2 linked regions of the Azospira inquinata genome follow. The protein of the gene in region 1 interacts with the protein of each later gene in a pairwise test. Links are inferred from orthologs where the notes say so. Each region holds a gene or a part of one and is shown in the gene's direction. Other genes may lie near its edges. The genes, in order: Azoinq_RS01660 and acpP.

The links.
Region 2: the proteins of Azoinq_RS01660 (region 1) and acpP interact in binary tests that used the Escherichia coli proteins (3 or more experiments, as listed by UniProt). The link is inferred for Azospira inquinata from one-to-one orthologs.

Annotation. Positions count from the first base shown.
Region 1 is NZ_CP064782.1:369,119-383,931, forward strand. The notes cover bases 5,574-8,572. They hold Azoinq_RS01660 (alpha/beta fold hydrolase), read left to right. Parts: upstream 5,574-6,684; coding sequence 6,685-7,461; downstream 7,462-8,572. Other genes in these bases: bioF (8-amino-7-oxononanoate synthase), read left to right, coding at 5,574-6,688; bioC (malonyl-ACP O-methyltransferase BioC), read left to right, coding at 7,458-8,276; bioD (dethiobiotin synthase), read left to right, coding at 8,424-8,572. Outside these bases: peroxide stress protein YaaA, read right to left, coding at 1-521; Azoinq_RS01640 (site-specific recombinase), read left to right, coding at 564-2,621; Azoinq_RS01645 (DUF2863 family protein), read left to right, coding at 2,792-3,970; bioA (adenosylmethionine--8-amino-7-oxononanoate transaminase), read left to right, coding at 4,152-5,480; more of bioF, read left to right, coding at 5,477-5,573; more of bioD, read left to right, coding at 8,573-9,083; Azoinq_RS01675 (hypothetical protein), read right to left, coding at 9,142-9,483; Azoinq_RS01680 (GNAT family N-acetyltransferase), read left to right, coding at 10,350-10,850; Azoinq_RS01685 (PqiC family protein), read right to left, coding at 10,867-11,466; Azoinq_RS01690 (PqiB family protein), read right to left, coding at 11,463-13,013; Azoinq_RS01695 (paraquat-inducible protein A), read right to left, coding at 13,010-13,642; Azoinq_RS01700 (paraquat-inducible protein A), read right to left, coding at 13,639-14,268; Azoinq_RS01705 (hybrid sensor histidine kinase/response regulator), read right to left, coding at 14,275-14,813. UniProt on the Escherichia coli protein: The physiological role of BioH is to remove the methyl group introduced by BioC when the pimeloyl moiety is complete. It allows to synthesize pimeloyl-ACP via the fatty acid synthetic pathway through the hydrolysis of the ester bonds of pimeloyl-ACP esters.
Region 2 is NZ_CP064782.1:3,188,370-3,203,153, reverse strand. The notes cover bases 4,024-6,993. They hold acpP (acyl carrier protein), read left to right. Parts: upstream 4,024-5,375; coding sequence 5,376-5,612; downstream 5,613-6,993. Other genes in these bases: Azoinq_RS14395 (protein YgfX), read left to right, coding at 6,965-6,993; fabF (beta-ketoacyl-ACP synthase II), read left to right, coding at 5,710-6,942; fabG (3-oxoacyl-ACP reductase FabG), read left to right, coding at 4,525-5,268; fabD (ACP S-malonyltransferase), read left to right, coding at 4,024-4,520. Outside these bases: Azoinq_RS14445 (SAM-dependent methyltransferase), read right to left, coding at 1-52; Azoinq_RS14440 (Maf family protein), read right to left, coding at 56-649; Azoinq_RS14435 (YceD family protein), read left to right, coding at 775-1,269; rpmF (50S ribosomal protein L32), read left to right, coding at 1,311-1,490; phosphate acyltransferase PlsX, read left to right, coding at 1,562-2,599; Azoinq_RS14420 (beta-ketoacyl-ACP synthase III), read left to right, coding at 2,601-3,560; more of fabD, read left to right, coding at 3,594-4,023; more of Azoinq_RS14395, read left to right, coding at 6,994-7,411; nadB (L-aspartate oxidase), read right to left, coding at 7,430-9,010; RNA polymerase sigma factor RpoE, read left to right, coding at 9,215-9,814; Azoinq_RS14380 (SoxR reducing system RseC family protein), read left to right, coding at 9,863-10,300; Azoinq_RS14375 (glutaredoxin family protein), read left to right, coding at 10,304-10,576; lepA (translation elongation factor 4), read left to right, coding at 10,634-12,427; lepB (signal peptidase I), read left to right, coding at 12,439-13,227; Azoinq_RS14360 (DUF4845 domain-containing protein), read left to right, coding at 13,247-13,618; rnc (ribonuclease III), read left to right, coding at 13,615-14,292; GTPase Era, read left to right, coding at 14,292-14,784. UniProt on the Escherichia coli protein: Carrier of the growing fatty acid chain in fatty acid biosynthesis.

The DNA of each region.
Region 1 (14,813 bases):
TCGGAGGCCAGATTAATGAGCACCGGGGCATCCTGATTGGCCGCCAGCTGGTCGTTCAGGGCCAGGGTCAGCTGGTCGCCCCAAAAGGCATAGAGATCCTTGCCCCGCAGGTTGTCCAGGCGGATGCCCATTTCCAGCCGGTAGGGGCGAATCCGGTCCAGGGGCCGGAGCAGGCCGTAAAGGCCGGAGAGAATGCGCACATGGTCCTGGGCCCAGGCCAGATCCTCCGGGCTCAGGGTGGCGGCCGCCAGGCCTTCGTACACATCCCCGTTAAAGGCCAGAATGGCCTGCTTGGCCGCTTCCGGCCCCATTTCCGGGGACCATTCTTGGAAACGGGCCGTGTTCAGGGCAGCCAGGGCATCGCTGATGCCCATGAGCCGGCTTAAGTCCGCCGGGGTCATTTGGCGCAGCCGTTCCACCAGCAGGGCGGACTGATCCAGGTACGGGGGCAGGGTAAAATCGGGGACCTGGGGCGGGGTTTCAAAATCCAGGGTCTTGGCCGGGGAGAGGACTAAAATCATGGTTCAATCCAGCTGAGAAGAATTCGCAATGGAGCATCAATTATGACACGCCGGGAATCCCTGGAAAGCGTTTTGCTGCGCTTCGCCGAGGCCTACGAGCAGCCCCGGAGCGAAGGTCATGGGCCCCGGGACACCACGCCCCTCTTCGCCGATCTGGTGGATCAACTGCGTCCGGACCGGCCCGAGGACGGCAACGCCGCCCGGGAACGGCTCCACGCCCTGTGCTATCTCCTGGAAACCCGGCCCGAATTGCAAACCGCTCTGCGCCAAGGGGTGCTGGATCTGTTCGCCCAGAAAAAGCAGGTGTCCCTGTACGTGGATAGCGGGGTTTTTCCCGCCACCGGCTTTTTCTCCGAAACCGCCCGGCGCTTTTCCCGCTCCCTGCTCCCGGACGTAATCGACACCGCCTACCTGAAAGACGTGCTGGGCCTCATGTTCCGGCGCGGCGACGACCACCTGTGGGTAAGCCGCATCGGGGATGGGGACTGGATCGGCCTAATCCACGCCATGGGCCTTTTGGAGGCGGAGGACGCCGCCCCCGGTAGCGCCCTGCCCCCGGCCCTGGCCCAGTTGCTGGAAGCCTTGCGGGTCCTTTCCTACCGTATTTCCGCCATCGGTCTGGAGCCGGAATTGCTCCGGGTGGAGCCGGTGATCGAGGAATTTGAATCCCCCTTCCTGGCCCAGAACGTGGAAATCCAGCGCTTCGTCGGCCAGTTTTCCCGCTGGTGGCAGGAACGGGATTTCCCGGCGGAGGACGACCGGCAGATTCTGGTGCTCTTCGACCAGTGCCGCACCATCCGGGAACGCATCCGCACCCGGGCCGGCCGGGAAGGCACCAGCCTCTCCCTCACCTTTCTGCTGCAACGGCTGCGCCAGCACCTGGAACGGGCGGAAACCCTCCTGGAAATATTGCGGGACCTGCGGGAAGCGCCCGATCTGGCCGGGGTGCTGCCCCGGCTGGTGCCCTTTTTCAAGGAACTGGTCCAGGCCGAATGCCGCAAGAACAATCTGGGGGATTACTGGCGCCAGAATGTGGAATTGCTGGCCCGCCGGGTGGCGGATAACGCGGGGCGCACCGGGGAACACTACATTACGGAAAGCCGCCGGGATTACTTCGCCCTGCTCCGTTCCGCCCTGCTGGGGGGCTTTGTCATCGCCTTCATGGCCTGGAACAAGCTGGAACTGGCCAAGCTCCACCTGCCCCCCCTCACCGAGGCCTTAAGCTTCTGCCTCAATTACGGCCTGGGCTTCGTCCTCATCCACATTCTCCACGGCACCGTGGCCACCAAGCAGCCTGCCATGACCGCCAACGCCATCGCCGCCAGTATGGATGAGGCCAGCGGTGCCAACGGCAGCAATGCCAAGGCCCGCAATCTGGAAAATCTGGTGTCCCTTATCGCCCGCCTGGGCCGCAGCCAGATGGCGGCCATTGCGGGCAATGTGGGCCTGGCCATTCCCATGGCCATGGCCATCGGCTACCTCTTCCAGCTCAGCACGGGCCATCCCCTGATTACCCCGGAAAAGGCCCGGCACCTCCTGGCCGACGTCCATCCCTGGGCCAGCGGCGCCATTATTTACGCGGGCATTGCCGGGGTCTGCCTGTTCCTGGCCGGCCTCATCGCCGGGTATTACGACAATCTGGCGGCCTACAACCGTATTCCCCAGCGCCTGCGCCAACTGGGCTGGCTGCGCCGCCTCCTGGGGGAAGACCGGCTGGACCGGGTGGCCACCTATGTGGAAGACAATCTGGGGGCCCTGGCGGGTAATTTCTTTTTCGGCTTTCTCCTAGGGGGCGTCACCGCCCTGGGCACCCTCCTGGGCCTGCCTTTGGATATCCGGCACATTGCCTTTTCTTCCGCCTACCTGGGTTTTGGGGAAGTGGCCCTGAATTTCGCCGTGCCCACCGCCGCCCTGGCCACCGCCTTTCTTGGGGTGCTGGCCGTGGGGCTGGCCAATCTCAGCGTCAGTTTCGGGCTGGCCCTTTACGTGGGGCTCAAGGCCCGTCAGGTCTCCTTCGCCCAGCGCCGGGATCTGGCCCGCCTGCTCTGGGAACGGCTGCGCCATCATCCCCGGGAATTTTTCCTGCCTCCCAAGCATTGAGCCCCCCCGGGCCCGGCTTTCCCCCCGGGCCCGTTTCCCCGTTTTTTCCCGCCTCCCCTCGTTCCGGCCCCCGGCCCGGCGGGCCAGGGTTTTTCGCCCTCCCGCTCCCGGGTTGCTAGAATGGCCCCTTCTCCCGCCGGGTGTCCCCCGGTCCACTCTTTAGGCTCCCCATGAAACGACCCCGCTTCGGTTCCCGCTCCCGTCTCTCCCGCGACGTCACCCAATTGTGCTGGCTGGCCACCGGCCTGGCCGAATCCGGGGGACGGCTGGAAGACGCTTTCTGGGAGCCGAAACTGGCGGCCCTGGTGGACGGCCTTCTGGAAAGCGGCGGGGACGAGGACATTACCCTGGCCCTGGACCGGCTCTATGAAACCCAGCCCCGGGCCCACGACGAGCTGGCGGATATGGTGGAATCCCGGGCCGAATCCTGCATCCTGCGCCAGGAAAGCCAGGAATTCGACGTGCTGCTCATCGCCGCCCCCATCCTCTCCTGGTCCCGCTTCACCATTCCCACCGCCACCCTGCCCGCCGCCCCCCTGGCCACCCTGAAGGTCCATCTGGGCGCCCATGTGCTGGCGGCCGGGGCCCGGCTGGCCCTGTGCGACTACCTCTTCAGCCCGGACCAGCTGCCCCGCAGCTTTGCCGATACCCGCCAGCTGGTGGCCCAGCTGGGACTCCGAGCCCTGGCCGGGGAAGACCTGGCGGTGGATACCCGGAATCTGCCGGAAACCAACCGTTTTCTCTCCGACACCCGCTATCTCCTGGGGGCCGTGGTGGTGCCCCGGGGCCAGGGGCTGTTTTTCTGGAACGAAAACGACGGCAACCGGGAAGTGGCCTTAAGCCAATGGCAAAGCCAGGCGGGCCCCACCCTGGAACCCCTGATGCCCGGCTGCGCCTGGGAAATGGTCCTGCCCGACGCCTATCACGCCGCCTGCCGGGCCGCAGACCGGCTCTCCCGCCCCTATTCCCTGCGGGCCTCCGTGGCCTTCCTGCAAACCGTCCTGAACGCCCCGGCGGACCAGCTCCACGTGGCCATGGGCCCCTTCCACGACCAGCGCCTGGAGGAATACCGCATCGGCTTTTCCTTCCAGGACCGGCCCGAAGTGGTCCACGGGGTGGTCTGGCCCCTCCTGGGGGACGAGGATGAAAACACGGACGTGGCGGCGGAAATCGAAGCCACCCTAAAGGATTGTGGCGTCACCCATCTGGTCTGCCACGAACACCGTTTTCCCTTTGAATTCTGCGAAGACTGCGGCGCTCCCCTCTACCCCAACGGGGAAGGGGAACTGATGCACGCCGAGCTACCGGAAGGGGAAATGGAACAGCAACCGCCCCGCCTGCTGCACTGAGTTTCCCGGGCCTGGGGGCTGGGGCGGGGTGTCCCCCTCCCCCAACCGGTGCCCCACTCCGTCCGGGAAGGCCCGCCGGGACTAGGGATTTCCCTGGATTGCCCCCCGGGCGCTTACAGCAGGGGGTGGGGAACGAGTAAAATAAAAAGTTATCTTTTTGTCCCCTGCATTCCGCCTATCCATGTCCGCCAATCAACGTCTCCTGGAGCGCAGCCTGGCTGCCGTGTGGCATCCCTGCACCCAGATGCAGCATCACCTGGATGGGGACGGCACGCCCCTCATTCCCATCGCCCGGGGCCAGGGCCCCTGGCTCTATGATTTCGACGGCAAGCGCTACCTGGACGGGGTGAGTTCCTGGTGGGTCAATCTTTTCGGCCACGCTAATCCCCGCATCAACGCTGCCTTGAAAGCCCAGCTGGACACCCTGGAACACGTGATTCTGGCCGGTTTCACCCATGAACCGGTGGTAGAACTGTCGGAACGGCTGGCCGCCCTCACCGGGGGCCGCCTGGGCCATTGCTCCTACGGCTCCGACGGGGCGTCCGCTACCGAAATCGCCCTGAAAATGTCCCACCATTACTGGCGCAACACGGGGCATCCGGAAAAAGACCGCTATCTGTGCCTGGAAAACAGCTACCACGGGGAAACGGTGGGGGCCCTGGCGGTCACGGACGTGAGCCTGTTCAAGGAAGCCTACGCGCCCCTGGTGCGCCCTGCGGGCACCGTGCCCAGCCCGGACTGGCGCCGGGCCGAAGCCGGGGAAACGGCGGCGGATGTGGCCCGACGGGCCGCCGCCGCCCTGGAAGCCCGGCTGGAAAAGGAACACGCCCAGCTGGCCGCCCTCATTGTGGAGCCCCTGATCCAATGCGCCGGGGGCATGGCCATGCACGACCCCCTCTACCTGAAGCTGGCCCGGGAACTCTGCGACCGCTACGGGGTGCACCTCATCTGCGACGAAATCGCCGTGGGCAATGGCCGCACCGGCACCTATTTCGCCCACCAGCAGGCGGACATCATTCCCGATTTTCTCTGCACCTCCAAGGGCCTCACCGGGGGCTACCTGCCTCTTTCCGTGGTGCTCACCACGGATAAGGTTTATGAAGCCTTCCTGGACGAAAAGGTGAGCCGGGCCTTTCTCCACTCCCATTCCTACACGGGCAACGCCCTGGCCTGCCGGGCGGCCCTGGCCACCCTGGATATTTTCCAGGAAGACCGGGTACTGGAGCGCAACCGGGAAAAATCCGCCCGGTTCGACGCCCTCCTGGCCCCCCTCAAGGACCATCCCCAGGTACGCCATTACCGGCATCGGGGCATGATCTTCGCGTTCGACGTGGCCGACGCCCCGGCGGACTTTTCCCGCCGTTTCTACAAGGCCTGTCTGGCCCGGGAAATTCTCCTGCGGCCCTTCGGCAACACGGTCTATTTCATGCCCCCCTACGTGGTGGAGGAAGCCGAACTGGCCTTCCTCAGCGAACGGGCCGCCGCCGCCCTGGAAGAGGCCCTGTCATGATCTGGGAAGACCTGGGCCCCCAACTGGATGCCATCGACGCCGAAGGCCTGACCCGGCGCCGCCGCATTCTGGATTCCAACTGCGGACCGGAAGCGGTGGTGGATGGCCGCCTGCTCCTGGCCTTCTGTTCCAACGATTACCTGGGGCTGGCCAACGACCCCCGCATCGCCCAGGCCATGGCCGATGGGGCCCTGCGCTGGGGCGCGGGCTCTGGCGCCGCCCATCTGGTAAGCGGCCACCTGCGCCCCCACCATGAGCTGGAAGAAGCCCTGGCCTGGTTCGAGGCCCGACACCGGGCCATTTATTTCTCCACTGGCTACATGGCCAATCTGGCCCTGGTCCCCACCCTGGTGGGCCGGGGGGACGCGGTATTCGCCGACAAGCTGAACCACGCTTCCCTCATCGACGCGGTGCAGCTCTGCCGGGCCGAGAGCCACCGCTACCCCCACCGGGACATGGCCGCCCTGGAACGGCTGCTGGCCGCCTCCGAGGCCCGCCACAAGCTCATCGTCACCGATGCGGTATTCAGCATGGACGGGGATATGGCCCCCCTGGACACCCTTTACGAACTGGCGGAAAAGTACGACGCCTGGCTGGTCATTGACGACGCCCACGGCTTCGGCGTTCTGGGCCCCCACGGCCAGGGCTCCACGGGCCACTTCGGCCTGCCCCCTTCGGGACGGGTGCTCTACATGGGCACCCTGGGCAAGGCCGCCGGGGTTTCCGGGGCCTTTATCGCCGGCAGCGCCCGGGTCATTGAATGGCTCTTGCAACGGGCCCGCACCTATATTTTCACCACCGCCTCCAGCCCGGCCGTGGCCTGCGCCCTGTTAAAGAGCCTGGACATTATCCGGGGCGAGGAAGGGGATCAGCGCCGCGCCCACCTGCAAACACTGATCGCCCACCTGCGCCAGCGTCTGGCGCCCCTGGCGGAAGCCGCGGGCTGGGAGCTGGCGGCCTCGGAAACCGCCATCCAGCCCCTCATCATCGGCGGCAACCAGGAAACCCTGGCCGTGGCCAAGGCCCTGGACGAGCGCAACATCTGGGTGCCCGCCATCCGTCCCCCCACCGTGCCCAAGGGCCATTCCCGCCTGCGCATTTCCCTTTCCGCCGCCCACACCCTGGAACAGGTGGATCGGCTGGCGGATGCCCTGACGGACATCGCCGCCCGCCACCCCGCCCCGGCGCCCGCAGGGGCCTCGGCGTGAGCGGCCCCGCCGCCTCCCCCTCTGCCCTGGTACTGATCCACGGCTGGGGCCTGGACAGCCGGGTCTGGCAGGGTCTGCTGTCCCCTCTCCATGCCTACCTGGGCCGGGACTTTCCCCTGATATGCCTGGATTTGCCCGGCTACCAGGGCCGCCCGGACCTGGAAGACCCCATCGCCCGCAGCGTGGACGCCCTGCTGGAACAGGTGCCCCCCGGCGCCGTGGTGGCCGGCTGGTCCCTGGGGGGCCTGCTGGCCCAGCTCATGGCGGTACGGGACCCAGCCCGGGTGGCCCGGCTGGCCCTGATCGCCACCACCCCCTGCTTTGTCCGGAAAAAAGCCTGGGCCCACGGCCAACCCGCCGCCCTGTTAACCGCCTTTGCCGCCGCCGTGGACGAAGACCCGGCCGGGGTGCTGCCCCGCTTTTCCGCCCTGATTAACCAGGGGGACCACCAGCAGCGGGCCCTGGCCCGCCAACTGGCGCCCCTGGCCCACCCTCCCCTGCCCGCCACCCCGGCCCTGGCCCGGGGCCTGGCCTGGCTCAAGGACCTGGATCTGCGCCCCCTGGCGCCCCGCATCCACCAGCCCACCCTGGTGCTGCACGGGGACCAGGACCCCCTCATGCCCCTGGGAGCCGGGGCCTGGCTGGCGGACCATCTGCCCCAGGCCCGGCGGGTCACGGTGCCCGGCGCCGCCCATGTGCCCTTTCTGGCTGATCCGGAAAGCACCGCCCGGGCCCTGGCAGAACTGATTCAGGATGGGGAGCCCCGGCCTTGATCCGCCCTGCCGACAAAATCCTAGTGCGCCGCTCCTTTGACCGGGCCGCCGCCACCTATGATCGGGCCGCCCAGTTGCAGCGTCAGGTCTGCGAAGCCCTGGCCGCCCGCCTGGACGGCGCCCCCCAGGGCCCCTTGCTGGACGCGGGCTGTGGCACGGGTTACGGCGCCCGGCTCCTGGCCCGGCGCTTTCCCGACCAGCCCCTGATCCTGGCGGACTTCGCCCCGGCCATGCTGGGCCTGGCCCGTCAGGCCCAGCCCACGGCCAGCAACACGGCGGCCCTGCAAAATCCGGTGGGCGCCCCCATCGGCCTGCCGGTCTGCGCCGACGTGGAAAGCCTGCCCCTGAAATCCGCCAGCCTGGGCCTGTACTGGTCCAGCCTCACCCTGCAATGGTGCGACCTGCCCCGGGCCCTGGGAGAAGCCCACCGGGTGCTATTTCCTGGGGGACGACTGGCGGTGAGCACCCTGGGGCCGGGCACCTTTCAGGAATTGCGTCAGGCCTTCGCCGGGGTAGACCCCCACCGCCATGTGCTGCCCTTCCGGGATGCCCCGGCGGGAGCCGCTGCCGCCCTGGCCGCCGGTTTTTACGGGGTACGGGCGGAACGCCTCCAATTCCGCCTCCATTACCCCAACCTGCGCCAGCTGCTGCGGGCCATCAAGGACGTGGGGGCCAATCAGGTGGGGGGCCCCCGCCGCCCCGTGCTCATGGGCAAAGCCGCCTGGCGCACCGTGGAAGCGGCCTACGAACGCTGCCGCACCCCCCAGGGCCTACCCCTGAGCTACGACGTAGTCCTGCTCACCGGCCACAAATAGGGCGCGGCCCCCAGGCCCGGGCGCTACCTCGCCCGGCGGCCTGCCGCCGCCATCCCGTCCCTTTTTTACGGGCCCCGACGCTCCGCGTCGGCCACCCACTGCGGCCCGGCGTTTGACGCCCGCCGCCCTTTTTAGAAAGGACAAATTATGCAAAAAGGCTTTTTCATCGCCGGTACGGATACGGAAATCGGCAAGACCTTCACCGCCTGCGCCCTGCTCCACGCCGCCCGCCGGGCCGGATACAGCGCCCTGGCCATGAAGCCCATCGCCGCGGGCGTGGAGGCCGACGGGGAAAACGAAGATGTGCGCCGCCTCATGGCCAATGCCTCCGTGGCCGCCCCCCGGGACTGGGTCAATCCCTACCTCTACGATCCCCCCATCGCCCCCCACGTGGCCGCCCAGGAAGCCGGACGCCCCATTGAACTGCCCGTGATCCTGGACGCCTACGCCAAGCTCCAGCCCCTGGCGGAGGTGGTCATTGTGGAAGGCGTGGGAGGCTTTCGCGTGCCCCTGGGAGACACCATCGAGGCCGCCGATCTGGCGGTCCAACTGGGCCTGCCGGTGATCCTGGCCGTGGGGGTTAAGCTGGGCTGCATCAGCCACGCCCTCCTCACCGCCGAAGCCATCCAGGCCCGGGGCCTGACCCTGGCCGGCTGGGTCGCCAACTGCGTGGATCCGGCCATGGCCCGCCGGGAAGAAAACATCACCGCCCTGGAAACCCGCCTAGCCGCCCCCCGCCTAGGCACCCTGCCCTTCCAGGAACAATTGAATCCGGCGGAAGCGGGGGCGTTGCTGCGTTTGCCTTGAGGGTGGATTTCCCGGCTTGGGCCGGGAATGCAGGGGGAAAGCGACCGCAGGTAAATCCTCAGAGTCCCCCTCCTCTCTTGAGGAAAGGCATAAGGATTGCGAAGGCAACAATTACAAAAGCAAAATAGTGCAGCGGAATCCAAAAGATTGTGTGCTTTTCTTTAAGCACCACCTTCTGCTGGGTTTGTGGATCAATGAGCTCTTTTCCAGGCAGATCGTTAAGACGTTTTCCGAACCACCAAACAACCATAGCCGATAAAATCAGCACAAACATCGGCGCCCAAGCATGAGAGGAATAGTAACCGTCACCAAAGACTTTATCCAAGCCCAAATTTCCCAGCAAGACAAAAACCAAGGGAACCAATACACCAGCAAAGCCCGCCCCTTGCCATACAATCATTGAAAACCCCTTAAATAAATACAACGCCCGCCGCATTCAATATAATTTTGCCAAACAAATTAGCAGCACCAATTATTTTATTAACCTTCAATCAAGCACCATTTCACCAAAACCAGTTAGCAAGCAGATACTTGACAACAGCATTATATAACCAATTTATGCAATTTGGGCAAGCCTCTACTCCAGGGCACAGGCGTACTCGCCCAGTTTTTCAGATCAGCGGTATTGTTTGGCCAACGCCCCGAATCGTTATTATCTAAGGACTCCCGCCACCATCAGCACACATATATTAGATTGGCAGTCATTGGCGTACGTCCCCGATTGACTGATACCTCCAGGCCGGATGGGTTCATACTTTTGTGCCGCAGGTGGATTGAACCTAACTGCCACAAAAGAACTACCGACACTTTTAAACCCAACAAAATTTTGAATTGTATGCTTATGACGGAAAAAATGGGTCAACAGAAAATGTATCAGCAATATAAGATAGACCGCGTAGCGCATCCTATATACGATTCATTTATTCGCCAGAAATTTACTAAAAACAACAGTTGAGCATTTATCCGGATCAATATACCCCCAATACACCAAGTCCCCACATAGCCAAATTATTTTATTCACTTGGTAGCCACCATTAATAAAATAGGCTATTTTAAATATATATTTCTTGATACTGTCACCCTGTATTCGCCCCCCCTAAAAGCGCTCAAATATTGCCAATAGCATTACAACCGCTTTCGAACAAAATAACCACGGGCCGCCCCTGCTCACCTCTAGCCCAGCATTATCTATAGGCTATCCCCACTCAGTTTATTCCCAACGTTTCTGCTTCCGTATCAACAAAAAACCCAATCTTTAGGACAGCCATGCCCCGTATTCTGCTTCGCTCCCCCACCCTTGCCGACCAAGACGAGTTCTTAGCGCTCGCAAAAGCCAGCCGGGCATTGCACCGGCCCTGGGTGTCCGCGCCATCCACACCAGAAGCGTTTCGCGACTATCTGGAGCGCATGTCTCAACCAGAAAATGCGGCTTTCCTGGTTTGTGCTGCCAACTCTGGGCAGATTGCAGGGGTAATTAATCTCACCAACATTGTGCTTCGCGTATTTCGCAGCGGCTATCTGGGTTACTACGCCTTTGCTGGCTTCGAGGGCCAAGGGTTTATGGGCAGCGGCTTGCGTGCGGTGGTGCGCCACGCTTTCACCCAGCTCAAACTCCATCGCCTTGAAGCCAACATTCAACCAAGCAATGTTGCGTCTATCGCCCTGGTTAAGGCCTGTGGTTTTGCTCAGGAGGGGTACTCACCGCGCTACCTCAAGATCGGCAATCGGTGGCGCGATCATGAGCGTTGGGCCATTCTCGCCTCCTAGTCCCTTGATCAATTGATCAACGCCCCTCAGCGCTTCCCCTCCCCCTAACCGCCTTCCCAATCTCCCCCGCTACCCGGCGCAAAGCCTGGCGCTGGGCGGCGACTAGGGTCAGAGGATCTTCCGGGGTGCCGGCCAGGGGCTGGCGGAAGGTGCTGCGGCCGGTGAGGGATTTGCCGTTGGGGGCTTCCAGGCGCCAGAGCACGTCCACATCCACGCCCTGGCCCACCAGGGCGTCCAGCTGCTGGACTTCTAGGGTGAGTTTGTAGTCCAGGGGGAAGCCCGCGTCGTCCGGCAGGACGGCGGCGACCCGGCGGGAATTGAGTATTTGGCCCAGGTCCTGGGCGATGAGGCGGGGGATTGCCTGGCGCAGGGGTTCGGCCCAGCGGTATTGGTCGCTTAAGACTACGTGATTGGGGTCCTGGCGCAGTACCAGCTGGGGCCGGTCGATGAGTTCGGGCACATTGGCCCGGACCACGGCGATGGCGGGGGTGGTGGCGGTTCCGGCCTGGGGCGCCCGGTCATCCGCCAGGGTGACGTAGCGGGTGGGGGGCGCGCTGGCGCAGGCCCCCAGGGTGGTGAGCAGGGCCAGGCAAACCAGGTGGGCGGCGCTTTTCATGGGTTGGGCTTCTTTCCGGTAATGAGGGCTTGGGGCTGCTGTTCCAGCATGTCGGACAGATTGCGCACCGCCGTGGCGGCCCGCCCCACTTCCCGCAGGGCATCCCGCAGTTCGCTCTGGGCCGGGGAGTCTTTGTCCAGCACGGCGTTGGCCCGGTCCAGGGTCTTGCGGGCATCCCGCAGGGTGGGGGCCAGTTCGGGCACCACGTCCCCATCCACGTGCTTGATCAGCTGATCCGTGCGTTTCAGGGTGCCCTGCAAGGATTCCACCACGGCCAGCAGCTGTTCCTGGAGGGAATCCAGGCTACCGGGCTGGGTGGGCAGTTCGGGAATGGGGCCGTTCCAGTTAATGCGCCCGGCCTTGGCCTTGGGGAAGTAATCCAGGGCCACGTAGCGCTGGCCGGTGAGCAGGTTGCCGGTGCGCAGCTGGGCGCGGAAGCCCTTGGCCACCATGTCCTCCAGCATCTTGCGGATCACCTGGCGGCTGGGGAGTTCCGTGGGGCGGTAATGTCCCTTGCCGGTAAAGCGGGCCGGATAGAGGTTGATTTCCACGGCCATGGCCACATCCTTGGAACTCCGATTGAAATCCACGTCGATGCGGGACACTTCCCCGGCCAGGAAGCCCCGGAAGTCCACCGGGGCGCCCACGGTGAGGCCCCGTACCGATTCGTTAAAGAACAGAACGTACTTCTGCACCACGCTGTCCGGCACCCGGAAGGCCGCCGTCTGGTCGGCAAACAGGGTAAAGCGGGACTCGGAGGGGGCTTCCGCCTCCCCTGGGTCGCCACCGGCAAAGGCGATGCCCCCGGCCACCACGGAGAGCAAGGACTGCATTTCCAGCTTCATGCCGTCCGCCCCCACGGAGAGGTCAATGCCGCTGGCGTGCCAGAAACGGGTCGCCCCGGTGACGAAGTGGTCATAGGGCGCATCCACGAACACCCGCACATCTACCCCCTTGCCGTCCGGGCGCAGGGCGTAGCCCACCACCTTGCCCACGGGAATGTGGCGGAAATACAGGGGAGCGCCGATATCCAGGGAACCCAGGTCTTCCGCCCCCAGGACAAACTGGCGCCCGGGCATGTCCCCCACCACCAGGGGCGGGGTTTCCAGGCCGACGAAGTGGCGCCGGGCCTCGGGGGATTTACCCGGGTCCAGGGCGATATAGGCGCCGGATAGCAGGGTGCTCATGCCGGATACCCCGCCAGCGGCAATGCGGGGACGCACTACCCAGAAGCGGCTGTCCTCCACCAGCAGGGGCTGGGCCTGCTTGTCCATCTGGACGGTGACCTTGACGGCCCGCCGGTCGTCGGAAAGGGCGATGGCGGAGACCGTGCCAATATCCACGTCCTTGTACTTGAGCTTGGTCTTATTGGCCTCCAGCCCTTCCGCCGAGGCGAATTGCAGCTCGATTACCGGGCCCCGCTGGAGCACCGCGCTAATGGCCAGCCCGGCGCCGATCAGCACGGCCACCAGGGGCACGATCCAGATCAGGCTGATGGGGGAATGGAAGCGGGAGACGATCTTGGTCTCCGGGAGGTCTTGACTCACGGCAGGGGTTCCTTGGCGGCGGGGGAATGGGCCGCGTCCCAGATCAGGCGCGGTTCAAAGGCCATGGTGGCCAGCATACTGAGGACGACTACGGCGGCAAAGGCGATGACGCCGCTGCCGGGGCGAATGGAAGCCAGGGTCTGGATTTGCACCAGGGCGACCAGGATGGTCACCACATAAACATCCAGCATGGACCAGCGGCCGATTAATTCGAGAAAGCGATAAAGCTTAGTGCGGGGCTGGGTCTGCCGCCGCCAGCGGCCCTGGACGCTGATCAGGAGCAGGGTGAGGGAAACCAGTTTCAGCAGGGGCACCGCAATGCTGGCGATAAAAACCACCAGGGCCAGCACCCAGGAACCACTGCCCCAGAGATAAACCACCCCGCTCATGATGGTGTCCCGCTGCACGCCAAACATGGAACGGGTTTCCATAATGGGCAGCAGATTGGCGGGCAGATAGAGCACGTAGGCTGCAATGAGCAGGGCCCAGGCCCGTTCCAGGCTCCGGGGCTTGCGAAAATGGAGGGGCGTGCCGCAGCGGCGGCAGACCGGGCTTTCGGCGGGGGCACCCAGCAATCCGCAGGTGGGACAGAGGGCCTTGCCCAGGGAAGCGGCTTGCACGTCACTCATGGCCGAGCTTCCTCCCAGGCCTGCCAGATATCCCGGGGCTCCATGAGGGAGGTCATGGTAGTGAGTAGTAGCATCAGCACCCCAAACCCCAGCATGGCCGGGCCGGGCAGCACGTCCGCCAGGTGGGAGAGTTTCACCAGGGCCACCAGTATGCCCAGGATAAACACCTCCACCATGGCCCAGGGATGGGCGGCCTGCATGGCCCGGAACACGGGGGCAAAGCCCGGGGGGCGCCGGCCAAGCAAAAGGGGCTGCATGAGCCAGATGACCCCAAGGATTTCCAGGAGGGGCATGACGGTGGTGGTGGCCAGCACCAGGAGGGACACCTCCGGCATATCGTCCCGCCAGAGCTGGAGCGCCGCCCCAATGATGGTGGTGTCGATGCGCTGCCCCTGTATTTTCATGCCCACCACGGGAAAAGCATTGGCGATGATGAGCACCACCAGGGCGGCCCAGGCCAGGGCCAGGGTGTGCTCCAGCCCATGGCGGTCACGCCGGTAAAGCAGGGCCCCGCACCGGGGGCAGAGGCTGCTGTAGGGCGGCTTGGCCCCATCGCTCTGATCACGGACGAGCAGATCGCATTCCGGGCAAGCCGTAAGGGTTGGGTCCTGGGTCTGGGTCGGCATTTGGAATCAGGCTCCCTGGCCCAAATACTCGGCCACCGCCCGGGTGGTGGCACAGAGGGCGGTGACCAGTTCCCGGGCCTGATCCGGGGCGGGGGCGCCGGCGGGGGTATCCCGGGCCAGGCGTTCCAGGCTCAGGGCCAGGGCGGCCCCGGCGTCGGCGGAAAAAGTGGCCAGCAGGCCTTTCACCGTATGGGCTTCCCGGGACAAGGCCTCCCAGGCCCCCTGGGCCAGAGCGTCTTCCAGCCGCTGGCAGTGGCCGGGCACGTTAGTGGCAAACATCTGCACCAGGGTATCCAGAAGCTGGGCATCCCCTTCCAGGCGGGCCAGGGCTGCCTGACGGTCCGCCGGGGGTGCCCCTTCCCACGCCGCCGATTTCCCGGAGGGAGCCCCAGGGGCAGAGGGATGGGCCGGAGAGGAGGGGATCGAGTTTTCCACCTCCCCGGAAACAACCGTTGGCATCATGGCTTCCCTTTCTTCCTCCGCCGTCCGGGGCAAGCCCGCCTCGGGCGGCACACAGGACTGAATGACCGCAAAAAAATCCGCCT
Region 2 (14,784 bases), 2.8 Mb from region 1 along the record:
GGCTGTTGGGGCCCAGGGGGACGGGAATCAGGTAGAGGGTGCCAAAAGACATGGGCTAGAGAATGGGATAGTTTTCAAGTTTGAGAAAATCGCAGAGGGCGATTAAGGGGAGACCGATCAGGGCGTTGGGGTCATCCCCCCGGATGCTGCGCAGCAGGGCAATGCCCAGACCTTCACATTTTGCGGCGCCGGCGCAATTGTACGGCTGCTCCTGATGCAGATAGGTCTGGATTTCCTCCTCTGTCAGATCCCGAAACGTTACCAGGGTAGGAATCCCAGTAAGGTGCGCTTTGCCGCTACGAGCATTAAAGAGGCAGAGGCCGGTGAAGAAATTGACGGTTTTTCCGCTCATTAGACTGAGCTGGCGTACCGCGTTGGGGTGATTGCCCGGTTTGCCGAAGCGCTGTTGCCCCAGGTAGGCCACCTGGTCGCTGCCGATAATCAGGGCGTCTGGGTGCTGGTTGGCCACCGCTCGGGCCTTGGCTTCGGCCAGGCGCAGGGCCAGGGGTTCCGGTGCTTCATCCGGCAGAGGGGTTTCGTCTACCTGGGGATCGGCACAGAGAAAGGGAAGGTTCAGGCGTTCCAGGAGTTCCCGGCGATAGGGGGAGGTGGAAGCCAGCACCAGGGGCTGGCGTTGGGCGGTGGTCATAGGAGAATGGGCGTAGAAAACGGACTAGGTGGAGACCGTAAGGTCTTGCCTATTTTGAAAAAACAGGCGGGAAAAGTGGCTATTTCTTTGACACGGTAAGCCAAAAATAATATCATCCGCGCCCTATGTCGCAACAGAAAGTGATCGACAGCCAATCTTTTGCTAGGAATGTGGAGACCCAGGAAGGGCGACTACAGTTAGCAGACTTGACGCGGCTGCATGATTTGCTGGCAGAGAAAAGCGGCAGCATCCAGTATTCCCTCCAAGGGAAAGTTGGAAAGCGTGGCGAGTTGAGGTTGCGTTTGCGCGTGGCCGGGGTTCTTTCCCTGGTTTGTCAGCGCTGCCTTGAGCCCGTTGATTTCCCGTTGAGCGTGGATAGCCTTCTTGAGTTGGTGCCCGAAGGGCGCGAGATTTCTCAGGATGACCTGGAGGATGACTCCAGGGATTTTGTTCCAGCTTCCCGGGAAATGAATGTGGCCGCCCTGGTGGAAGATGAGGTCATTCTCAATCTGCCGGTGGTGCCCCGTCACGAACGCTGCGTTTCTCTACCGAAAGCTGATGATCAGAAGGAAGCCTCTCCTTTTGGGGTGTTGGCAAATCTGAAAACGCGACCGCAATAAAGCTGGCATTTGTAATTGGATCAATTTAGGAGTTTCCTGACATGGCCGTTCAACAAAACAAGAAGTCCCCTTCCAAGCGTGGCATGCACCGTGCCCATGATTTTCTGACCAACCCGGCTCTGGCCGTGGAACCCACCACCGGCGAAACCCATCTGCGCCACCACGTGAGCCCCAACGGCTTCTACCGTGGCAAGAAGGTCACCCAGGCCAAGGGCGAGTAATCTCCCCATTCCAAGGCAGGCGGCCCCGTTGCGGGCCCCTGCCTTTTCTTTTACCCAATTCGAGCCCTCGGATGGGAATCACAATAGCGATTGATTGCATGGGCGGTGACCACGGTCCCCGCGTTACCGTGCCGGCGGCGCTTGCCTATTTGTCTGGCGCTGAAGATGTGGAAGTCGTCCTGGTTGGCCAGGAAGACAAAATTCGGGCCGTTCTGCCCACCCCCCTGCCTCCCCGGGTGTCCATTAAGCATGCCAGCGAAGTGGTCACGATGGACGATCCCCCGGCTCAGGCCCTGCGCAACAAAAAGGACTCCTCCATCCGGGTGGCCGTGAATATGGTCAAAGCCGGAGAGGCGGATGCCTGCGTTTCGGCGGGCAACACGGGGGCCCTCATGGCCATTTCCCGGTTTGTGCTGAAAATGCTGCCGGGCATTGACCGTCCTGCCATTTGTACCGTGCTGCCCACCATGCGCAGCCATGTCTATATGCTGGATCTGGGGGCCAATGTGGATTGCGGCCCGGAAAACCTGCTCCAGTTCGGCATCATGGGGGCCATGTTGGCCTCCGCCATCGACAAAAAAGAGCACCCCAGCGTGGGCCTGCTCAACATCGGCGAAGAGGACATCAAGGGCAACGACGTGGTGAAGCACGCCGCCGAACTGCTCAAAGATTCCGGCCTCAACTTTGTCGGTAATGTGGAAGGGGATGGGGTCTTTAAGGGCGACGCGGACGTAGTGGTTTGCGACGGTTTCGTCGGCAATGTGGCCCTCAAGACCACGGAAGGCCTGGCTCAGATGCTGGCCTTCTTCCTCAAAGAGGAGTTCCGCCGTAATTGGCTGACCAAACTCATTGCCCTGATTGCCCTGCCAGTCCTCAAGGGCTTTAAGAAACGGGTGGATCACCGTCGCTATAATGGGGCCACCCTGTTGGGCCTGAAGGGCATTGTGGTGAAGAGCCACGGCTCCGCCGATGCCTTTGCTTTCCAACATGCCATCGCCTGTGCTGCCGGAGAAGTCCGGGGCAAGATGCTTGAATTGATTTCCGGTCGGGTGGCCCGTTACGCCCCCGCCCTGGCTGAATCCACCCATTCTCATCAGGAGTCGCCCTGACATGTTTGCCAAAATCACTGGTGTTGGTAGTTACCTGCCCGACCGGGTGGTCACTAATGACGATCTGGTTGCCCAGGGTGTGGATACCAGCGATGAATGGGTGGCGACCCGGACGGGCATTCGTTCCCGCCATTTCGCCGAGGCAGGCCAGACTTCTTCCGATCTAGCCTTTCATGCCGCCAATCGGGCCCTGGCCCAAGCTGGGGTTGAGGCGGGCGATCTGGATCTGATTATTGTCGCCACCTCCACTCCGGACTTTATTTTTCCTTCCACCGCCTGCCTGTTGCAGGGGCGCTTGGGAAACAAGGGGGCGACCGCCTTCGATCTCCAGGCGGTTTGCTGCGGTTTCGTCTATGCCTTGGGGGTGGCGGAAAAATTTATTCGTTCCGGCTCCCATAAGCGGGCCCTGGTGGTGGGGGCGGAAGTATTTTCCCGCATCCTGGACTGGCAGGACCGGGCCACCTGCGTCCTCTTTGGCGACGGGGCTGGTGCGGTGGTGGTGGAGGCCTCGGAAACCCCGGGGATTCTGGCTACCACCATGCACGCAGACGGCAGTATGGCGGGCATGTTGTCCGTGCCCGGCCAGGTGAGCGGCGGCCAGGTCATCGGTGACCCTTTCCTGCGCATGGATGGCCAGGCGGTCTTCAAATTTGCGGTGCGCATTCTGGCGGAAGTGTCCGGGGAAACCTGTGCCGCCGCAGGCGTGGCGCCGGAGTCCGTGGATTGGCTCATTCCCCATCAGGCCAATATCCGCATTATCGAATCCACGGCAAAAAAAATGGGGCTGCCCATGGAGCGGGTGATTGTTACGGTGGATCACCACGGCAACACCTCCGCCGCTTCCGTTCCCCTGGCCCTGGATGAAGCCATGCGCAGCGGGCGCATTCAGCCGGGGCAGAAGGTGCTCCTCGAAGGGGTAGGGGGCGGGTTTACCTGGGGTGCCGCCCTGGTGCAGTTTTAACGTCCCGAGCCATCGGGCAACACGGAGAAAAAAATGAGCTTTGCGTTTGTTTTTCCCGGACAGGGTTCCCAATCCATCGGCATGATGGCGGCCTACGGGGACGCGCCGGTGGTGCGCGCCACTTTTGATGAAGCTTCTCGGGCGTTGGGCGAAGATCTGTGGCAACTGGTGGCCGAAGGCCCAGCGGAAGCCCTGGCTCAGACCGTCAATACCCAGCCCGTCATGCTTACCGCGGGAATCGCCGTGTGGCGCCTGTGGCAGGAAAAGGGAGGCAAGTGTCCGGCGGTGCTGGCCGGCCACAGCCTGGGGGAATATTCCGCCCTGGTGGCCGCTGGCGTCCTGCCTTTTGCCGAGGCCGTACCCCTGGTGCGTCTGCGGGCTGCGGCCATGCAAGAAGCGGTGCCTCTGGGGACCGGCGCCATGGCGGCGGTTCTGGGCTTGGATGATGCCGGGATTTTGGCGGCCTGCGCCGAAGCAGCCCAGGGCGAGGTGGTGGAGCCGGTGAATTTCAACGCAGTGGGCCAAACCGTCATTGCCGGTCACAAGGATGCGGTGGAACGGGCCATGGTCCTGTGCAAGGCCAAGGGCGCTAAGCGGGCCCTACCGCTGCCCGTGTCTGCCCCCTTCCACTCCAGCCTAATTCGCCCGGCGGCGGAAAAACTGGCCCAGCGCCTAGAAGCCCTGGACTTTGCTGCCCCCACCATCCCGGTCATCAATAACGTGGATGTGAAGGTAGAAACCGCACCGGAAAAGATCAAGGACGCCCTGGTGCGCCAGGCTTTCCATCCGGTGCGCTGGGTGGAAACCATTGGCAAAATGGCCGAAATGGGCGTCACTACGGTAGCGGAATGCGGTCCGGGCAAGGTCCTGGCCGGACTCACCAAGCGTTGCGCCGACGGCGTAACGGGGGTGGCCCTGGCGGATGCGGGCGCCATCGAAAACAACCTTTCTCTGGAGTAAGAAGATGGTGCTGGAAGGACAAGTTGCGCTGGTCACCGGGGCCTCCCGGGGAATCGGCCAGGCGGTGGCCCGGGAACTGGCTCGCCAAGGGGCCACGGTAATCGGCACGGCCACCACGGAAGAGGGCGCCGGGCGCATTACCGCCTATTTGCAGGAAGCCGGCGCCAAGGGGCAGGGGGCGGTACTGGAAGTGCGGGACCAAGCCCAGGTGGATGCTCTTATCGCTCGCATCGAAAAAGAATTTGCTCCCGTGACCATCCTGGTGAATAACGCCGGGATCACTCGTGACAATCTGGCCATGCGCATGAAGGACGATGAATGGGATGGGGTGATCGACACCAACCTGAAGTCCGTTTTCCGCCTCTGCAAGGCGGTAATGCGGGGCATGATGAAAGCCCGCCAAGGACGCATCGTCAACATCACTTCCGTGGTAGGGCACGCGGGTAACCCGGGTCAGGCCAATTACTGTGCCGCCAAGGCTGGGGTGTCCGGTCTTTCCCGCTCCCTGGCGAAGGAACTGGGCAGCCGCAATATCACCGTCAATTGCGTGGCCCCCGGCTTCATTGATACGGACATGACCAAGGCCCTGGATGAAAAGCAGAAGGCGGGCCTTCTGTCCAACATCCCCCTGGGCCGCCTGGGTAAGCCGGAAGACATTGCTGCGGCCGTGGCTTTCCTGGCTTCCCCTGCCGCCGCCTACGTGACCGGTACCACCGTGCACGTGAATGGCGGCATGTACATGGATTGAGTTATCTGGTTACCACTCGGCGGCGGCCGAAATTTTGTGCGGCGCCGCTTGTTTGGTAGAATACGCAAGTTTGTATCACATACCCAATAATAGGGAAGGAGTCTTTGATGGAAAACATTGAACAGCGCGTCAAGAAGATCGTTGCCGAACAACTTGGCGTCAACGAAGCCGATATCAAAAACGAATCGTCTTTCGTGGATGACCTTGGCGCGGACTCGCTGGACACCGTGGAACTGGTGATGGCCCTGGAAGAGGAATTCGAAACCGAAATCCCCGACGAAGAAGCCGAAAAGATCACCAGCGTGCAACAAGCGATCGACTACGTTACTTCCCACCAAAAGTAATTCCTTTTTGCGTCGCTTTTCTGGGGCCGGTATCGCAAGATACCGGCCCTGTCCTTAAGAAGCACTGTTTTTAACTACTTTTTCTCCGGAGCTCATATTGGCACGCCGTCGAGTCGTAGTTACCGGTCTGGGGATTGTTAGCCCCGTTGGCAATACCGTTGATGATGCCTGGCAAAATATTTTGGCCGGGCGCTCGGGTATTGGCCAGATCACCAAGTTCGATACCTCCACCTTTCCCGCCAAAATCGCCGGGGAAGTGAAGAATTTCGACATCACCCAGTACATTTCCCCCAAAGATGCCCGCCGCATGGATACCTTCATCCATTTTGGTATGGCGGCCGCCATTCAGGCGGTGCGGGATGCGGGGCTGGATTCGGAGCAGGTGGATAGTGAGCGTATCGGCGTTGCCATCGGCTCCGGTATCGGCGGCCTGCCCCTGATCGAAAGCACCAAGGAAGATTACACGGCGGGCGGGATGCGCAAGATTTCCCCGTTTTTCGTGCCCGGCTCCATCATCAACATGATCTCCGGCAATCTTTCCATTCAGTTCGGTTTCAAGGGCCCCAACATCGCCCTGGTGTCCGCCTGTACTACCGGTACCCACTGTATCGGTGAAGCCGGGCGCATCATTGAATACGGGGATGCGGACGTGATGGTAGCCGGTGGCGCCGAATCCACGGTGACGCCCCTGGGCGTGGGGGGCTTCTGTGCCGCCCGGGCCCTGTCCACCCGCAACGATGATCCCCAGACCGCCAGCCGGCCCTGGGATAAGGATCGGGACGGGTTCGTTCTGGGCGAAGGCTCCGGTGTGGTGGTTCTGGAAGAATACGAACACGCCAAGGCCCGGGGCGCCAAGATTTACGCCGAGTTGGTGGGCTATGGCATGAGCGGTGACGCTTACCACATGACCGCCCCTAGCACGGACGGTCCCAAGCGCTGTATGCAGGCCGCCCTGCGTAATGCGGGACTGAATCCGGATCAGGTGCAGTACCTGAATGCCCACGGCACCTCCACCCCTCTGGGAGACAAGAACGAGTCGGATGCCATTAAGCTGGCCTTCGGTGATGCGGCCAAGCAACTGGTGGTGAATTCCACCAAGTCCATGACTGGCCACCTGTTGGGCGGTGCGGGGGGCATTGAATCCGTATTCACCATCTTGGCGGTCCATAACCAGATTTCCCCGCCCACCATCAACATCTTCAATCAGGATCCGGAGTGCGATCTGGATTACTGCGCCAATACGGCCCGGGAGATGAAGATCGAATTTGCCGTCAAAAACAACTTCGGTTTCGGCGGCACCAACGGCTCTCTGGTATTTAAGCGGGCGTAAGGCGACGGAGTGGAGGCAAGCCATGCGCTTTCCTCTGATCCTGGGCCTCACCCCGTCCCGCCGGCTAGGATGGTTACTGGCCGGTTTCTGCGCCACCCTTGGGGGTGGCGTTTTTGTTTTGCCCGCACCCAATCTGGGAATTCGGCTGCTTTATGGCTTAGCCTGGGGCATGGTCTGTTGGTGGGTGGGACGGGAAAAGAAGAAGGGGGAAGCCTGCTGGCTGGGGGAGCTGCGCCTGGAGAAAAACGGCAACCTGGATTGGCGCCCATCGTCCCAGGTGGATTTTCAGCCGGTGGAGCTGATTCCTAGGGAAAGCACCCTGTGGTCCTGTATCCTGGTGCTGCGGTGCCGCCGGGAAGGGCAGGACCGGGCAGCCTGGCTGGTGGTGTTGGCGGATAGTCTGGTAGAAAAGAAAACGGGCTTTCGCCAGTTGCAGCTTTGGCTGCGCTGGCGAAAGCCCGAACCGTAAGCCGGTTGGTGCGACGCTTTAACGGCGAGCCTTGGGCGGACGCAGCAGGCTGGGCTTGGCCTTGGGCAACAGATCCGGGTAGTCCCGGGAGTAATGCAGCCCCCGGCTTTCCTTGCGCTTCATGGCACAACGCACGATCAATTCGGCGGTGGTGACCAGATTGCGCAGCTCCAGCAGATCATGGGTGACCCGGAAATTGGCGTAATACTCGTTGATTTCCCGCTTTAAGAGGCGGATACGGTGCTGGGCCCGTTGCAGACGCTTGGTGGTGCGCACAATACCCACGTAATCCCACATGAAGCGGCGCAGTTCATCCCAGTTGTGGGAAATGACGATTTCTTCGTCTGCGTCCGTTACCCGGCTGGCGTCCCAGTGGGGCAGGGCGGGCACTTCCCGTTTGGGCTGGGCCAGAATGTCCTTGACCGCCGCTTCCGAGAACACCACGCATTCCAGCAGGGAATTGGAAGCCAGCCGATTGGCGCCATGAAGGCCGGTGCAGGCCGTTTCTCCGGTGGCGTAAAGGCCCGGGATTTCGGTCCGGGCATTGAGGTCGGTGATAACGCCCCCACAGGTGAAGTGGGCAGCCGGCACCACGGGAATGGGCTGCTTGGCCATATCGATGCCTAGTTCCAGGCAGCGGGCGTAGATGTTGGGGAAATGTTCCTTGAGGAAGGATTGGGGCTTGTGGGAAATATCCAGATAAACGCAGTCCAGACCCCGCTTCTTCATTTCAAAGTCGATGGCCCGGGCTACCACGTCCCGGGGGGCTAGTTCGGCCCGAGCGTCGTGGTTGGGCATGAAACGGGTGCCGTCCGGCAGGCGCAGAATGCCCCCTTCGCCCCGTACCGCTTCGGAAATGAGGAAGGACTTGGCGTTGGGGTGGTAGAGGCAGGTAGGGTGAAACTGGATGAATTCCATATTGGAAACGCTGCAACCCGCCCGCCAGGCCATGGCAATGCCGTCACCGGTGGAAGTATCCGGATTGGTGGTGCACAGATAGACTTTACCCGCACCGCCGCAGGCCAGGAGGGTGGCCGGGGCGCCGTAGGTGGTGATTTCTCCGGTTTCCGTATCCAGCACGTAGGCACCGTAACAACGATTTTCCTTTTCCCCCATCTTGGTCCCGGTAATCAGGTCGATGGCGATGTGCTGTTCCAGAATGGTGATGTTGGGGTGCTTGCGGACCTTCTTGGTGAGGGTTTCCTGAACCGCCAGCCCGGTGGTATCCGCCACGTGGATGACTCGGCGGGTGCTATGACCGCCTTCCCGGGTCAGGTGATAGCCTTTGTCACCCTTGGTGAAAGGTACCCCTTGCTCAATGAGCCATTCGATGGCGCGGCGGCCGTTTTCCACCACAAAGCGGGTGGCCTTGGGGTCGTTTAGGAAAGCGCCGGCAGTAAAGGTGTCCCGAATGTGGGCTTCAATGGAGTCCTGGCTATCGAGAACCGCTGCAATTCCCCCCTGGGCCCAGGCGCTGGCGCTGTCTTCCAGGTGGCGTTTGCTAATCAGGGCGACCCGGCATTTGTCTGCCAGACGCAGGGCGGCAGACTGGCCTGCCAGGCCGCTACCGATAATGAGAACGTCGAAATTATGAACCACGATTAAGCCTTTTCTTTAGCAATGGCGCGGGTTTTGGACGGCCCGTACTATAGCACGGTGCAGGGACGGGGGTATCCGGCGGGACGGATAATGGGCGGAGCAAAACGGGCATTTCTTGAATAGCCCACGGGCGGTGAAGGCCGGTTGGGTTATACTTCCAGGGATTTCAAAAAAACCAATTAATTCTTTGTCATTCCCACAGGCATGAGCGAACGCGAAATAGACCGGCAGTTGGTGGAACGCGCCCAGTCCGGTGACAAGGGGGCTTTCGACCAGCTTGTGGCCAAATACCAGCGCAAGCTTTCCCGCTTGCTCGCCCGTTTCATCCGGGACCCGTCGGAAGTGGAGGACGTATCCCAGGAAGCCTTTATCAAGGCTTATCGGGCCCTTCCGTCCTTCCGCGGCGACAGCGCTTTCTATACCTGGCTGTATCGGATCGGCATCAATACGGCGAAAAATTACCTAGTCGCCCAGGGGCGCCGGGCCCCCACGTCCACGGAATACGACTCCGAGGAAGCGGAAAGCTTTGACGACGGGGAGCAGTTGCGGGACATCAACACCCCGGAAAGCCTGCTCCTATCCAAGCAGATCGGGGAAACGGTGAACGCCGCCATGGAAGGCCTGCCGGAAGAACTCCGCACCGCCATCATGTTGCGGGAATTGGAAGGCATGAGCTACGAGGAAATTTCTCGGATCATGAACTGTCCAATCGGCACCGTGCGCTCCCGGATTTTCCGGGCGCGGGAAGCGGTGGCCGGAAAATTGAAGCCCTTGCTGGATACGGCGCCGGATCGGCGCTGGTAGTTCCGGTCTCAACCCTAGGCGCCTAGCCCTGTGGCGAGGCGAAATATCATGAACGAAACCCAAGCAGTAGTCCGGGCCCTGGAAAAGGGCGATACCGCCCTGGTGGAAGCCATGGGGGGCGGCTGTGGCCATTGTCACGAATCTGGTGGTTGCGGTGCTTCCTCCGCCAAAATGTTCTGTTCTTCTCCCCGGGTTTTTCGGGTGCGGAACAGCGTCGGCGCCCAGGTGGGACAAACGGTCACCATCGGTCTGGCAGAAGGGGTGTTGCTGAAAAGCGTTGCTCTGCTTTACCTGCTGCCGCTGCTCTGCGTCTTTGCGGGGGCGGCCCTGGGCCAGGGACTGGTTTCCGAGGCTCTGCAAGAGTGGGGTGGGGTAGGGGGCGCCCTGGTGGGCGGTCTCCTGGGCTTTGTGGGGGCCAAGCGTTGGCAGCATCGCCTGGTGCGGCGCCCCGAGGCCATGCCGGTGATTCTGGGGCTTTTGTCCTAAACCATGGGAAATAAGGCTGCGACGCCGGACCTGTCCTCCGGCTTTGCCCTCCTGGGGCGAAACTACTGCCACCTGTGCCATGACATGGAGGCAGCCCTGGAACCCCTGCTGGCTCCCTTGGGACTGCCCGTTCAAACCGTGGACGTGGATCAGTTTCCTGAACTGGAAGAGCGCTGGGGGGAACTGGTGCCGGTACTGCTCCATGAGGGGCAGGAGGTGTGTCATTACTTCCTGGACCCGGCGGCCGTAGGTGCTGTTTTGGCCAAAATCCGCTAGAATCCTGGCTTTACGGCCAGCAGATAAAGGGTGCCCAGCGGCACCCTTTTTTACCTGATGCAGCACATTCGCAATTTTTCCATTATCGCCCACATCGACCACGGTAAATCCACCCTGGCCGACCGGCTCATCCAGAGCTGCGGCGGGTTGTCTGACCGGGAAATGGAAGCCCAGGTGCTCGATTCCATGGATATCGAGCGGGAACGGGGCATCACCATCAAAGCCCAGACAGCGGCGCTGCGCTACAAAGCCAAGGACGGGCAGATTTATCACCTGAATCTGATCGATACCCCGGGGCATGTGGACTTTTCCTATGAGGTATCCCGTTCCCTGGCGGCCTGCGAAGGCGCTCTGCTGGTGGTGGATGCCTCCCAGGGGGTGGAAGCCCAGACGGTGGCCAATTGCTATACCGCCATCGAGCAGGGGGTGGAAGTCGTCCCCGTGCTGAACAAGATTGACCTACCCTCAGCCAATCCGGACAACGCCCGGCAGGAAATCGAGGATGTGATCGGCCTGGATGCATCCGAGGCCGTACTGGCCTCTGCTAAAACCGGCCTGGGGGTGGAAGACATCCTGGAGGCCGTCGTAGTCCGGATACCGGCGCCCCAGGGGGACCCGGAAGCTCCCCTGAAGGCCCTGATCATTGACTCCTGGTTCGATAATTACGTGGGCGTGGTCATGCTGGTCCGGGTAGTGGATGGGGTGCTGCGTCCCAAGGACCGGATTCGCCTCATGTCCACCGGCACGGTCCATCTTTGCGAGCAGGTGGGGGTGTTTACTCCCAAGTCCCAGAGCCTGCCCGAATTGGCCGCCGGGGGCGTGGGATTCATCATTTCCGGTATCAAGGAACTAACCGCTGCCAAGGTGGGGGATACGGTCACCCTGGCGGATCGTCCCGCTGCCGCGCCTTTGCCCGGTTTCAAAGAAATCAAATCCCAGGTTTTCGCTGGACTCTATCCAGTGGAAGCCAACCAGTACGACTCCCTGCGGGAATCCCTGGAAAAGCTCAAGCTCAACGACGCCGCCCTACAATTTGAACCGGAAGTCTCCCAGGCCCTGGGGTTCGGCTTCCGCTGTGGCTTCCTCGGGCTCTTGCACATGGAAATCGTGCAGGAGCGTCTGGAACGGGAATTCGACCAGGACCTGATTACCACCGCTCCTACGGTGGTCTATGAGGTGGTGCTGCGGGACGGCACCCTCATCCAGGTGGAAAATCCGGCCAAGCTTCCGGAAGTTTCCAAGGTCGAGGAAATCCGGGAACCCATCATTACCACCACCATTTTTGTGCCCCAGGATTACGTGGGGGCCGTCATTACCTTGTGCAACGCCAAACGGGGCAATCAGGTGGATATGGCTTACCACGGCCGCCAGGTGCAATTGAAGTACGACATGCCCATGGCGGAAGTGGTGATGGACTTTTTCGATAAGCTCAAATCCGTGTCCCGGGGCTACGCCTCCCTGGATTACGAATTTAAGGAATACCGGGCTGCCGACGTGGTGAAGCTGGATATCCTCATCAACGGGGATAAGGTGGATGCCCTGTCGGTCATCGTGCACCGGGCCAATGCCCAATACCGGGGCCGGGAACTGGCCGCCAAGATGCGGGAATTGATTCCCCGTCAGATGTACGAAGTAGCCATCCAGGCCGCCATCGGCTCCACCATCATCGCCCGGGAAAACGTCAAAGCCATGCGCAAAGACGTGCTGGCCAAGTGTTACGGCGGGGATATCACCCGGAAAAAGAAATTGCTGGAAAAGCAAAAGGCGGGGAAGAAGCGCATGAAGCAGGTGGGTGCCGTGGAAATCCCCCAGGAAGCCTTCCTGGCCGTCTTGCGCGTGGATAGCAAATAACGGAGAACGTTTTGAATTTTGCCTTGATTCTTTTCCTGCTGCTTTTAGCCAGCGGGCTGATCTGGATAGCGGATTCCCTCTGGCTGAAGAAAAAACGCCCCCGGGATGCCAAAGACCCCTGGTGGGTGGAATACGGCTCCGGTTTTTTCCCGGTGATCCTGCTGGTGTTTCTGCTCCGTTCCTTCGTTGCCGAGCCCTTCAAGATTCCTTCCGGATCCATGATTCCCACCCTGCAGGTGGGGGATTTCATCTTGGTGAATAAGTTCAGCTACGGCATCCGCCTACCTATCCTGGACAAAAAAATCATCGAAGTGGGCCACCCCAAGCGGGGGGATGTGTTTGTCTTCCGCTATCCGGAAGATCCCTCCGTGGACTACATCAAGCGGGTGGTGGGGCTGCCTGGGGATACGGTGGCTTACCAGCACAAGCGCCTGACCATCAACGGCCAGCCCGTGCCGGTCAAAGCCCTGGGAGATTACGAGCATCCGGAGCGGCTCTACTACTCCAAGCAATTTGAGGAAACCCTGGGAGGCGTCAAGCACCGCATTCTCAATGATGAGGATGCCCCGGATGGGGTTCCGGAAATCAGCCAGTTTCCCCATCGGGAAAACTGCACCTACAATGAGGCAGGCTTCATCTGCAAGGTGCCCGCCGATAGCTATTTCGCCATGGGCGACAACCGGGATAACAGCCGGGATAGTCGGGTCTGGGGCTTTGTGCCGGACGCCAACCTAGTGGGGAAGGCCTTCTTCATCTGGTTTAACTTCGGGGATTTGAAGCGCATTGGCGGTTTCCAGTAACTTCAAGGGAGAGAAGCCCATGTTTCGCCAACGGGGTGTGAGTCTTTCCGGCCTGCTGGTGGTCGGTTTTCTGGTGGTCATCATCGCCATTACCGGTATGCGGGTGGTACCGGCAGTGGTGGAATATTTCAGCATTACCAAGGCCTTGAAGACCATCACGGGCAACGGCAGCCTGAGTACCGCTACGGTGGCCGAGGTACGCACCGCCTTCGACAAACAGGCGGATATCGACAACATCACCAGCATTAACGGCACGGATCTGGATATTTCCAAGGATAACGGGGATATCGTGATCGCTTTTGCATACACCAAAAAAATTCCCCTGGGTGGGCCCGTCAGCCTGGATATCGACTTCAAGGGCAGCACCGCAGGCAAGGACAAGGGTAATTGAACGCACCGCTCAAAGCGCTGGAAACAGCGCTGCAATACCAATTTAAACGCACGGAACTGTTACAGACCGCCGTCACTCACCGCAGCCACAGTTCTCCCCATAACGAACGCCTGGAATTTCTGGGGGACAGCGTCCTTAACTGCACGGCTGCCCATTTACTGTTCCTGCGCTTCCCCCAGATGCCCGAGGGGGATTTGTCCCGCCTGCGGGCCAATCTGGTCAATAAGGACAGTCTTTACCGGGTAGCCACCCATCTCCAGTTGGGCAATTATCTGCGCCTGGGGGAAGGGGAGCTGAAGAGTGGCGGCCACCAGCGTCCCTCCATCCTGGCGGATGCCTGCGAGGCCATTATTGGCGCGGTCTATCTGGATAGCTCCTTTGATACGGCCCACGCTCTGGTGGCCCGCATGCTCAAGGATGACATTGAGGCCATTATTCCCGGCCAGCCCATCAAGGACCCCAAGACCCGCTTGCAGGAACTGGTTCAGGCCCGGCACCACACCCTGCCCAAGTACACCATGCTGGGCGCCCAAGGCCAGTCCCACGCCCAGCATTTCGTGGTGGCCTGCGATATCGATTTTCTCGGTCTGCGTACCCAGGGCGAAGGCTCCAGCCGACGCAATGCGGAGCAGAAAGCGGCGGAAGCTGCCCTGCAACTTTTGGAAGGACGCTAATGGATACCCCGCCCGATAACGAAAAAATCCGCTCCGGCTATGTGGCCATCGTCGGTCGCCCCAATGTGGGCAAATCCACCCTGCTCAATCATCTGATCGGGGAAAAGATCAGCATCGTCTCCCGCAAGGCCCAGACCACCCGGCACCGGATTACGGGCATCCTTACCCAGGATGACGCCCAATTCGTTTTCGTGGACACCCCGGGTTTCCAGACCCAGCACACCAACGCCCTGAACCGGGCCATGAACCGGGGGGTGACCCAGGCCCTGGCGGATGTGGATGTGGTGCTCTTCGTTATCGAAGCCGGGCGTTTCGACGCCAAGGATCAGAAGGTGCTGGATCTGCTGCCCAAAGACCGGCCCGTGATCCTGGTGGTGAATAAGGTGGATAAGCTGGAGGACAAGGGGCGGCTGCTGCCCTTCCTGGCCCAGATTGCGGAAAAGCGGAACTTTGCCGCCCTGTTGCCGGTCAGTGCCGCCAAGGGACGCCAGC